Regions from separate parts of the Mixta hanseatica genome, predicted to be linked through region 3. Evidence: predicted binding sites of a transcription regulator. Region 3 holds the regulator's gene; each other region holds the start of a gene.
What was found. The regulator LexA, encoded in region 3, represses DNA repair genes until DNA is damaged. The targets are predictions, from matches to a motif close to TNCTGTATGTACATACAGNA.

Region 1 (3,276 bases), on a different replicon from region 3:
GCCTGCCAGAAACATACTTTCTCCTTTGGATATAAAGCCTGTAAACGGGACTAAAGACAGCCCTGCTAACAAGTATGTAAAATCATATGTGTTTGGGTAAATTTCAAATGCAGACAGGCTTGCCGTTGGTGGTCGCGTTATTCCTTTCAGCCTGCTGGCTGAGTTGCAGAATGTCATCGCGCTGACACAGGTAAGCCTGCTCAATTACCGCAGCAGCCCAGGCGGGCATGTGTGGTGACAACCGATAATAAACCCACTTGCCGTCTCGCCTGTCGATAAGCAGACCGGCGTCTCTGAGTAACGCCAGATGCCGGGAAATTTTAGGCTGACTTTCTTTCAGCATTGACGTGAGTTCACAGACGCAAAGCTCTCCTTTTTCGCGCAACAGCAGCACCAGACTGAGTCGTGTTTCATCAGAGAGATTTTTGAAAAGCTGAAGAGGCTGAAATTGAGGCATGATGACTCCTGAGTCCGGAATTGAAGACATTCTCACTGCCTGCAATTTGTGAGTCAATCATATATTCGTTAATTCAGATGTGTTTATCTGGCAGTAGCTCATTTTGTGACAATTCGTTTACGGTATGCCTGCACAGGTAAGCCAGAAGGATGCAATCAATCTTCGAGCACTCAATGTCCGCTTTTCGCTCATAGAAGACCAAAAAACTCTCTAGAGCTGCTGACATGAACAGCATCAAATTAACTAACTTTTCTCACCACTCAGATCATTATTCGACAGGATGGCCACTGGTGCATTTTTCAGGTCAGGCCGGAAGACCTTCTCTGCACTGGCGTAAAAGCTGTTCACGTCAATTAAACCGAACATGTCAGTTTCTCCTGCGCGCGGTATGAACGAAATGCACAACGACGCCGAAAATTTCCAGCGTATCCGGATCGGGAATGATAACGGGGTAGGCGGGGTTCATGGGCTGGAGTACGGGACCCTTCGGGGAAAGCAGCAGCCGCTTTACCGTGAATTCGCCGTAAAGCTCCGCGATGACAATGTCGCCGTGCTCTGGTCTGAGGGAACGATCGACAATAAGCAGGTCGCCGTCATAAAGGCCGATGTCCTGCATGCTGTTGCCCTGCGCGCGCAGGAAGAAGGTGCTTGCCCGGTGGGCTATAAGATATTCGTTCAGATCGAGCTCCTGTTCCGCATAGTCCTGGCAGGGAGAGGGAAACCCGCAGGGTACACGTTCCAGGAAAAGAGGCCTGAAGCTGGGCGGCGGATTGTCCGCCGGGTGCATCAACTCAAAGGCGTTAAACATAGCAAAAGTCCCTGTTAAATCGCTGTATGTATTTACAGTAGTATTAACTGGCTTTCAGGGCTGTGCAAGACACAGTGAATCACACCTGCATGGCGAAAAAAGAAGATCATTGATTTATAAAGTTTTACAGCGAAATGGCAGGTTATTTATTGACCAGTGCTTTTCAGGCGTCAGCGGGCAGGGGCTGCAGCTGTTTATCCACAGCTTTATGCGCCGGATGTGCAGCGTAGATGTGGATAAGGGCCCCCTCCGGCTCCCCTGTCGGGTCGTCAGCCCCACTCAGCTAACCGGCAGAGCCGGTAAGCTTCGCCGGACCGCCGGGGACGCGTTCCGGGCCTGTCGGCTGGGGTCTGAGGGCCGAAAGCAGAAATCGTGCTGGCGCTCCTCTGAAAACGCCGGCGCAGGGTTTTTAAGCGAAACCCGTTGTGTATGATCACTGTTCGTTTTCAGGGAGCTGTCGCATAAGGAATTTGTTCTGAAACTCTGTCACCCCGCTTTTCTCATTTACGTCTGCCCGCGCCCGCGGCGCGTGCGCCGGCATGGTGACGGCTGAACAACAGTCGTCCAAAACCACAGAAAAAACAGAGACTAAAACACAAACACCGCAGGGCAAAGCAGGGGCTGCAGCCAGCCCCAGGGCTGGCGCGAACCGCGACGGCCAGAATCCGCCGTCGCTCTGAGGCGCAACGCCGTTTCGCTGCCGCTCAGCCGTCGTTGCTGCTGCATCGTGCTGTGCTTTTCCTACGCCGTTCACCGGTTTAAGTCCTTTCGCCGGGGCTGAGACAAGCACAGGCGCCGTGGTCGTCCAGGGTGAAATGAACGCCGTGAAAATTTTTTTCCGGCCACTCCGTTAGACCAGAAATAAATTTCCCCGTCGCCCCGGACGTCTGCCGTCACCCGCGCTGGTTTACGCCCTCGCGGCGAAGGATCTCAAACGGGTGAAGTGAATACCGGAGAAAAAAACCAGCCGATTTCCACAAAACGTCAACACCGCGGCTCCCGAAACTCAACGGGTGACGTGGTTAAAAAACCAACTGCATGAGGAGAAACGTTATGGCTGCACGGGGCGTTAACAAGGTCATTCTGGTCGGCAATCTGGGGCAGGACCCCGAGGTGCGCTACATGCCGAACGGCGGCGCGGTCGCGAACATCACGCTGGCCACCTCTGAATCCTGGCGCGACAAGCAGACCGGGGAAACCAGAGAAAAAACGGAATGGCATCGCGTGGTGCTGTTCGGAAAGCTGGCTGAAGTGGCCGGTGAGTTTCTGCGTAAAGGCGCTCAGGTGTATATCGAGGGCGCGCTGCAGACACGGAAATGGCAGGACCAGAGTGGGCAGGATCGCTACACCACGGAAGTGGTGGTCAACGTCGGCGGCACTATGCAGATGCTGGGCGGGCGTGGCAGCGGAACAGGCGAACAGACCGGACAGCAGTTCAGCGGCCAGCCTCAGCAGCCGCCGGCAGCGTCAGGTAATGGTGGCAAAGGTGGCAAAGGTAGCCGGGGCGGACGCGGTGCGGCACAGCCGCAGCCTGACCCCCAGGCACCGCCGCAGGGCAACCAGCCGCCAGCAGATTTTGACGATGATATCCCGTTCTGAATGACACTGAGCCGCTGACCTGCGGCTGCAGGGCAGGCGTACTACCGGAGAATACCATGACCAGTCACACACCATTACTTCCGAACGGACCTTTTAGCCGGGAGCAGGCAGAAGCTGTCGCCCGTACATACAGCAATGTCACGATTGAAGACGATCAGGGCTCGCACTTTCGTCTGGTCGTACGCAGCAGAGGGGGAAATATGCTCTGGCAGGCATTCAATTTTGAGCCGGAGGCCGGGTTCTGGCTCGGACTTTATATCGAGCTGAACGGCACAAAAACGCATTAAGAAGGTGCCCTGAACGGAGCGGTAACTCCGCGCAGGGCGTGACAATCAAATTATGAGGAATCCGATATGTCAGCTATCCAGTCTAAAGAAAAAATCCGTAACGGCAAGACTCACGCGTACTACGG
Region 2 (3,276 bases), 100 kb from region 3:
AAAATTACCTACCACGCATCTGCAGTGGGGCATTCTGATCTGGCTGGGTATCGCTGCATCCGGGCTGGGTTATTTTATGTGGAATTACGGCGCGACGCAGGTCGATGCCGGCACGCTGGGCATTATGAATAATATGCATGTTCCGGCGGGGCTATTGGTTAACCTGGCTATCTGGCAGGAGCAGCCAGACTGGCCGCCCTTTATTATCGGCGGCGGATTAATTGTCGCCTCTTTGTGGATTCATCGGCGCTGGGTGCGCTAATTTAACAATACCGGCGTGCGCTTTCACGCCGGTATTCTTTTTATCAACCCGTAACGTAATTCTGGATGCGTTCAAGGAAGTTAGCGAATTTAACCTCAATGGCTTTACCCAGTTGGCTACCAAATTCCTCGCCTTTTTTCTGAGCAGCTTCCTTGTCATAACCCAGATCAAACAGGTTGTTCAGCGTATTAGCCGCATGCGAAAAGAACCAGCCATAAGCCTCGGTTAACTTATCCTGCACCCGGCCCGCGCCGCTGACGGCCTGCACTTCTGTGATTGATAATTCTCTCATTATAAATCCCTCTTGGTTGCTATTTCCGTATAGGGGAATTGGCTTCTCCCCGGGGGAAAATTATGCTTCTGAGGAGGGAGGGTCAATTCACTAAGCGTCAGTTTTTAATTAATCTGCCGCCTAAAAATGACACAATATTCAGGGAAGGCGGGCAAAATAAACGACCCGCCGGAATGAAAATTTATCCTGTTGGCAACGCGTTGCGCGAGGCATCCCGCACAAACGGCAGATGCTGGCAGGCGTGCTGACGCGCTGAGCGAATAAAGCCGTCAATTACCGGCTGCCGCTGTTCACCATCCCTGACCGCTGCGTAGAGGCGGCTCCATAAACCGGCGCCCAGCGTTTTCGTGGTAATTAATCCCTGACGTTCAAAATTTTCCACCACCCAGTGCGGCAGGGCGGCAATGCCCATATGCGCCGCCACCATCTGTACCAGCAGCAGCGTGTTATCCACGCTTTTCAGCGCTGGGCTAACGCCTGCAGGCTGTAAAAAATGACGCCAGATATCCAGCCGCTGACGCTGTACCGGATAAATCATCAACACTTCATGGGCTAAATCTTCCGGCGTAATAGTGGTGACCTTCGCCAGCGGATGATCCGGCGCCAGTACCAGACGAACCTCAAAATCAAACATGGGCGAATAGTGTAGCCCGCTGCGCGGCAGGATATCTGACGTCAGTACCACGTCCAGTTCGCCCTGCTGCAGGGCAGGCTGCGGATCAAAGGTAACGCCCGATTTAAAGTCCATTATCACCTGCGGCCAGCTCTGCCGGAAGGTATCCAGCGCCGGCGTCAGCCACTGAATACAGCTGTGGCATTCAATGGCGATACGCAACGTGGCCTGATGCGGCTCATGGCAGGCCTGCAGCGCCTGCTGGATCTGCGGCAGCACCTGTTCCGCCAGCTGCAACAGAATCTCACCCTGCGGCGTAAAGCGCAGCGGCTGACTTTTTCGCACAAACAGGCGGAAACCGAGGCGCTGCTCCAGATCGCTGAATTGATGAGATAACGCCGACTGCGTCTGATGAAGCTGCGCCGCCGCCGCGGCCAGAGAGCCGCTATTCCTGAGAGCCTGCAGCGTTCGCAGGTGCCTGATTTCGATCATGAGAGTCCTTCATAACGACAATGAACAATTTGCGCTTGAGGAATATACAGTACCTGCAGATTATAGCGGTGTAAACATCTGGACGGCTAAACATCCCGATCGGCCCGTCATTTTACGTTCGGGCAGGGTTTATAACCCGAGAAACGGCACCGCGCCCCGGTTGTTGCGCTGGTCGTACCTAAACTGACTGTGCCGATACCGCCACTCATTAAGCTTTAATGGAGAAACAGCATGACCATTTTGAATCATACGCTCGGCTTTCCTCGTGTCGGCCTGCGCCGTGAACTGAAAAAAGCGCAGGAAAGCTACTGGGCCGGCAACAGCAGCCAGCAAGATCTGCTGGAAGTAGGCCGCGAGCTGCGCGCCCGACACTGGCAGCAGCAAAAAGAAGCGGGCGTGGATCGGGTGCCGGTAGGCGATTTCGCCTGGTACGATCACGTTCTGACCACCAGCCTGCTGCTGGGCAATGTGCCGGCGCGCCATCAGAATAGCGACGGCTCAGTGGATCTGGATACGCTGTTCCGTATCGGCCGTGGCCGCGCGCCGACCGGCGAACCTGCCGCCGCCGCTGAAATGACCAAATGGTTTAACACCAATTATCACTACATGGTGCCGGAATTCAGCAAAGGGCAGCAGTTCCGCCTGAGCTGGACGCAGCTGCTGGATGAAGTGGACGAGGCGCTGGCGCTGGGCCATAAAGTGAAGCCGGTTCTGCTGGGCCCAGTCACTTACCTGTGGCTGGGTAAAGTGAAAGGCGAGCAGTTCGATCGCCTGACGTTGCTGAACGATATCCTGCCGGTGTATCAGCAAGTATTGGCTGAGCTGGCGAAGCGCGACATCGAATGGGTACAGATTGATGAGCCGGCGCTGGTGCTGGAGCTGCCGCAGGCGTGGCTGGATGCGTTTAAACCGGCCTACGAGGCGCTGCAAGGGCACAGCAAGCTGCTGTTAACGACCTACTTTGACAGCATTGGTCAGAACATCAATACCATTCGTGAACTGCCGGTGCAGGGCCTGCATGTTGATCTGGTTCATGGCAAAGATGATATCGCCAGCCTGAACCAGCAAATCCCAGCCTCATGGCTGCTTTCTGTGGGCGTGATTAACGGTCGTAACGTCTGGCGCGCCGATCTGAGCAGCTGGTTCGAACGCCTGCAGCCACTGGTCAGTCAACGTCAGCAGTTGTGGATTGGCTCTTCCTGCTCGCTGCTGCACAGCCCGATCGATCTCAATAGCGAAACCCGCCTGGATGAGGAAGTGAAAAGCTGGTTCTCTTTTGCGCTACAGAAATGCGGTGAGCTGGCACTGCTGGCTCAGGCGCTGAACAACAATGATGCTGCTTCGCTGGAGGCCTGGAGCGCCCCGATCCGCGCGCGTCGTAACTCTTCCCGGGTACATAACGCGGCGGTAGCGCAGCGACTGGCGGCGATTAACGCGCAGGATAGCGAACGTAAAAGCAGCTACGCCGAGCGCGCTAAAGCACAGCGCCAGCGTTTTCAGCTGCCGGCGTGGCCAACTACCACCATCGGCTCTTTCCCGCAAACCACCGAGATTCGTGGTCTGCGCCTTGATTTCAAACAGGGCCGCCTCGACGGTAATCACTACCGTACCGGCATT
Region 3 (3,276 bases):
AAATAACACCAAACGCCCACCACGGGTAACAGCATCTGCCACGGCAGGTAGTGATTCGCCAGCGCCTGCAGCTGCGGCAAAGAGGTCAACATAGCGACAATCTCCCTTCCCCACTGCGCATATCCTAAGGCAAACAGCAGCGCGACCAGCCCCGCCTGGCGGCAGGCGGCAAGCCATACACGCCGTAGCTTGCTGTTATCGCGTGCGCCGAAGGCTTCGCCCGAAACCGCCTCAACCGCATAGGCAAAGCCATCCAGCGCATAGGCGGTAAAGGTAAGAAACATCAGCAGCACGGCATTTACCGCCACAATCTCGCTGCCCATGCGCGCCCCTAAAATCGTGATCGAGGCAAAGCACAGCTGCAACAGCAGCGAACGTAGCATGATATCGCGGTTTAAACGCAGCAACCGCCGCACATCGCCCTTCAATCCCTCTTTAAGGTGCGCAAAGCTGATCTGCCGCAGGCGCAGCACATGCCAGACTAAAACCAGCCCCACCAGCAACGAAACCGTCCCAGCGATGGCGGTCGCCGCCGCCGCGCCAGTCACGCCCCAGCCAAGGCCAATAACAAACCATAAATCGAGCAGGATATTGACCAGATTACCGACAATCAGCAGGATAACCGGCGCCCGCGCATACTGCACGCCCAACAGCCAGCCGAGGATGACCAGATTAGCCAGCGAGGCAGGCGCGCTGAGCCAGCGTATAGCAATAAAACGCTGCGCCTGCTCCAGCACTGCCGGACTGCCGCCGACAACCTGCGCAGCCAAAGCGCTTAACGGCCCCCGCAACAGAATAAAGGCGATACCGGCGATAACCGCAATCGCTAAAGGTTGCATCAACGCGCGAGCCAGCGCTGGTTTATCTCCCGCGCCGAACGCCTGTGCGGTCAGCCCGGTAGTGCTCATGCGCAAGAAAAGCAGCAGCATAAAAAGAAAGCTGGTCGCGGTGGTGCCTACGGCTACGCCGCCAAGATAGACAGGGCTATCAAGATGGCCAATAACGGCAGTATCTACCAGGCCCAGCAGCGGTACGGTAATGTTTGAGAGGATCATAGGCAGCGCCAGCCGCCAGAGGTGTTTATCGGTCGCAGAGAAGAAGTGCATGGCAATCCGCAGAAAAAATATGGCGACAGGCCACAGCGGTTATCGCCGGAACAAAAGCTAAAGGGGAAGCGAGCGGCGGCCAGCAGGCCGCCACAGAGTCATTACAGCCAGTCGCCGTTACGAATAACGCCAACGGCCAGACCTTCGATAGTCAGCGTCTGCTGCTGCAGATCGACGACAATCGGCTGGAAATCATGGTTTTCCGGCAGCAGCTGCACGGTATTGCCCTGACGCTTCAGGCGTTTAACAGTGACTTCATCATCAATGCGTGCTACGACCACCTGGCCGTTACGCACATCCTGCGTTTTATGCACCGCCAGCAGGTCGCCATCTACAATGCCGATATCTTTCATCGACATACCGCTAACGCGCAGCAGAAAGTCAGCGTGGGGTTTGAACAGGTTAGGGTCGACCTGGAAACGGCTTTCAATATGCTCCTGCGCCAGCAACGGTTCGCCGGCGGCGACACGACCAATCAACGGCAGACCGTTTTCTTCTTCCGCCATCAGGCGGATACCGCGTGAAGCGCCGGACACCATTTCAATGACGCCTTTACGCGCCAGGGCTTTCAGGTGTTCCTCTGCGGCGTTAGGGGAGCGAAAGCCTAACTGGGCGGCGATTTCCGCGCGCGTTGGCGGCATACCTGTCTGATTAATGTGATCGCGAATCAGGTCATAAACCTGCTGCTGCCGAGCCGTTAAGGTTTTCATCCCGCCCCCTGGTTGTTTATACAGTCGCTGTGAGTATATACAGGTATTAGTGGAATGGAAACCGGAAGCTGTGTAAAAAACAACTCTTTATCTATTATGGAAACTTTATCGTAAATAAGGCCATAACAGGGTTACCCAAACAAAAAGGGCCAGTATGATGCTGAGCAGCACCGCCGCAGAACCCATATCTTTGGCACGGCCGGCCAGCGGATGAAACTCGCTGCCGATGCGGTCCACCACCGCTTCGATAGCGCTGTTAAGGATCTCGACGATAATAATGAGAAACACGGAGCCAATAAGCAAAACGCGCGTTATGGCATCGACGTCAAGCCAGCAGGCGATAATCACCGCTGCCAGCGTCAGTATCGCTTCCTGGCGAAATGCCGCTTCATGTTGCCAGGCTGCCCGCAGGCCTTTCCACGAATATCCGGCTGCTTTAATGATGCGGATCAGGCCCGTTACGTTATTTGCCATCTACAGGGAACCCTTTGCAATGTTTAACGTCAATGTCAGGGTGCAGCACTAAATGCAACACCACAGATCTTCAATGCGCTTTCTGGTATGCTTGCGGCGCTTTGCTAACAAGAGGCTTCATGTTGTCTATGTCAGGTTGGCGTAAACTTTATTATAAGTTACTGAATTTACCACTTACATTTTTAGTTAAGAGTAAGGCGATTCCGGGCGATCCGGTAGCGGAACTGGGACTCGATACCTCGCGCCCCATTATGTATGTATTGCCTTATGATTCAAAGGCCGATCTCCTTGCGCTGCGCACCCAGTGCCGTCTGCACGATCTGCCCGATCCACTGGAGCCGCTGGAGATAGACGGCGCCCTGCTGCCGCGTCACGTCTTTATTCATGACGGGCCGCGCGTTTTCCCCTATTTCGTGCCGAATCAGGAATCCGTGAAGCTGTTCCACGACTACCTCGATTTGCACCGTAACAACCCCGATCTCGATGTACAGATGGTACCGGTTTCGGTGATGTTCGGCCGTGCGCCGGGGCGTGAGGTGCAGGGCGAACAAACCCCTCATCTACGCGAACTGAACGGCGTACAGAAGTTTTTTGCCGTACTGTGGCTGGGGCGCGATAGCTTTGTGCGTTTCTCGCCGATGGTTTCTCTGCGTCGTATGGCGACGGAGCACGGCACGGATAAAACCATTGCGCAGAAGCTGGCGCGTGTGGCGCGTATTCATTTTGCCCGTCAGCGTCTGGCCGCGGTAGGCCCGCGTCTGCCGGTGCGCCACGATCTGTTTAATAAACTGCTGCAGTCGAAAGCGATCGCCAAAGCGGTAGAAGACGAGGCGCGCAGCAAGAAAATCTCTCAGGAGAAAGCGCAGCAGAACGCCATCGAGCTGATGGAAGAGATCGCCGCAGATTTTTCCTATGAGATGATTCGTCTTACCGACCGCGTGATCGGCTGGACATGGAGCAAAATCTATCAGGGCATTAACGTCAGC

Region 1: umuD (translesion error-prone DNA polymerase V autoproteolytic subunit) is a predicted target of LexA. The motif match lies at 1,286-1,305, and genes of this name have one in related genera.
Region 2: metR (HTH-type transcriptional regulator MetR) is a predicted target of LexA. The motif match lies at 1,692-1,711, and genes of this name have one in related genera.

Annotation. Positions count from the first base shown of each region.
Region 1 is NZ_CP082905.1:4,423-7,698, reverse strand. It holds gene K6958_RS20385 (arsenic transporter) at 1-15, opposite strand, end outside; gene K6958_RS20380 (metalloregulator ArsR/SmtB family transcription factor) at 104-457, opposite strand; partial or broken gene K6958_RS20375 (Y-family DNA polymerase) at 722-823, opposite strand; gene umuD (translesion error-prone DNA polymerase V autoproteolytic subunit) at 825-1,265, opposite strand; gene K6958_RS20365 (single-stranded DNA-binding protein) at 2,319-2,864, shown strand; gene K6958_RS20360 (DUF905 family protein) at 2,921-3,151, shown strand; gene K6958_RS20355 (conjugation system SOS inhibitor PsiB family protein) at 3,218-3,276, shown strand, end outside.
Region 2 is NZ_CP082904.1:4,015,166-4,018,441, reverse strand. It holds gene K6958_RS19030 (carboxylate/amino acid/amine transporter) at 1-262, shown strand, start outside; gene K6958_RS19025 (hypothetical protein) at 306-554, opposite strand; gene metR (HTH-type transcriptional regulator MetR) at 736-1,659, opposite strand; gene metE (5-methyltetrahydropteroyltriglutamate--homocysteine S-methyltransferase) at 1,891-3,276, shown strand, end outside.
Region 3 is NZ_CP082904.1:3,910,883-3,914,158, forward strand. It holds gene dinF (MATE family efflux transporter DinF) at 1-1,106, opposite strand, end outside; gene lexA (transcriptional repressor LexA) at 1,208-1,816, opposite strand; gene K6958_RS18580 (diacylglycerol kinase) at 1,922-2,290, opposite strand; gene plsB (glycerol-3-phosphate 1-O-acyltransferase PlsB) at 2,419-3,276, shown strand, end outside.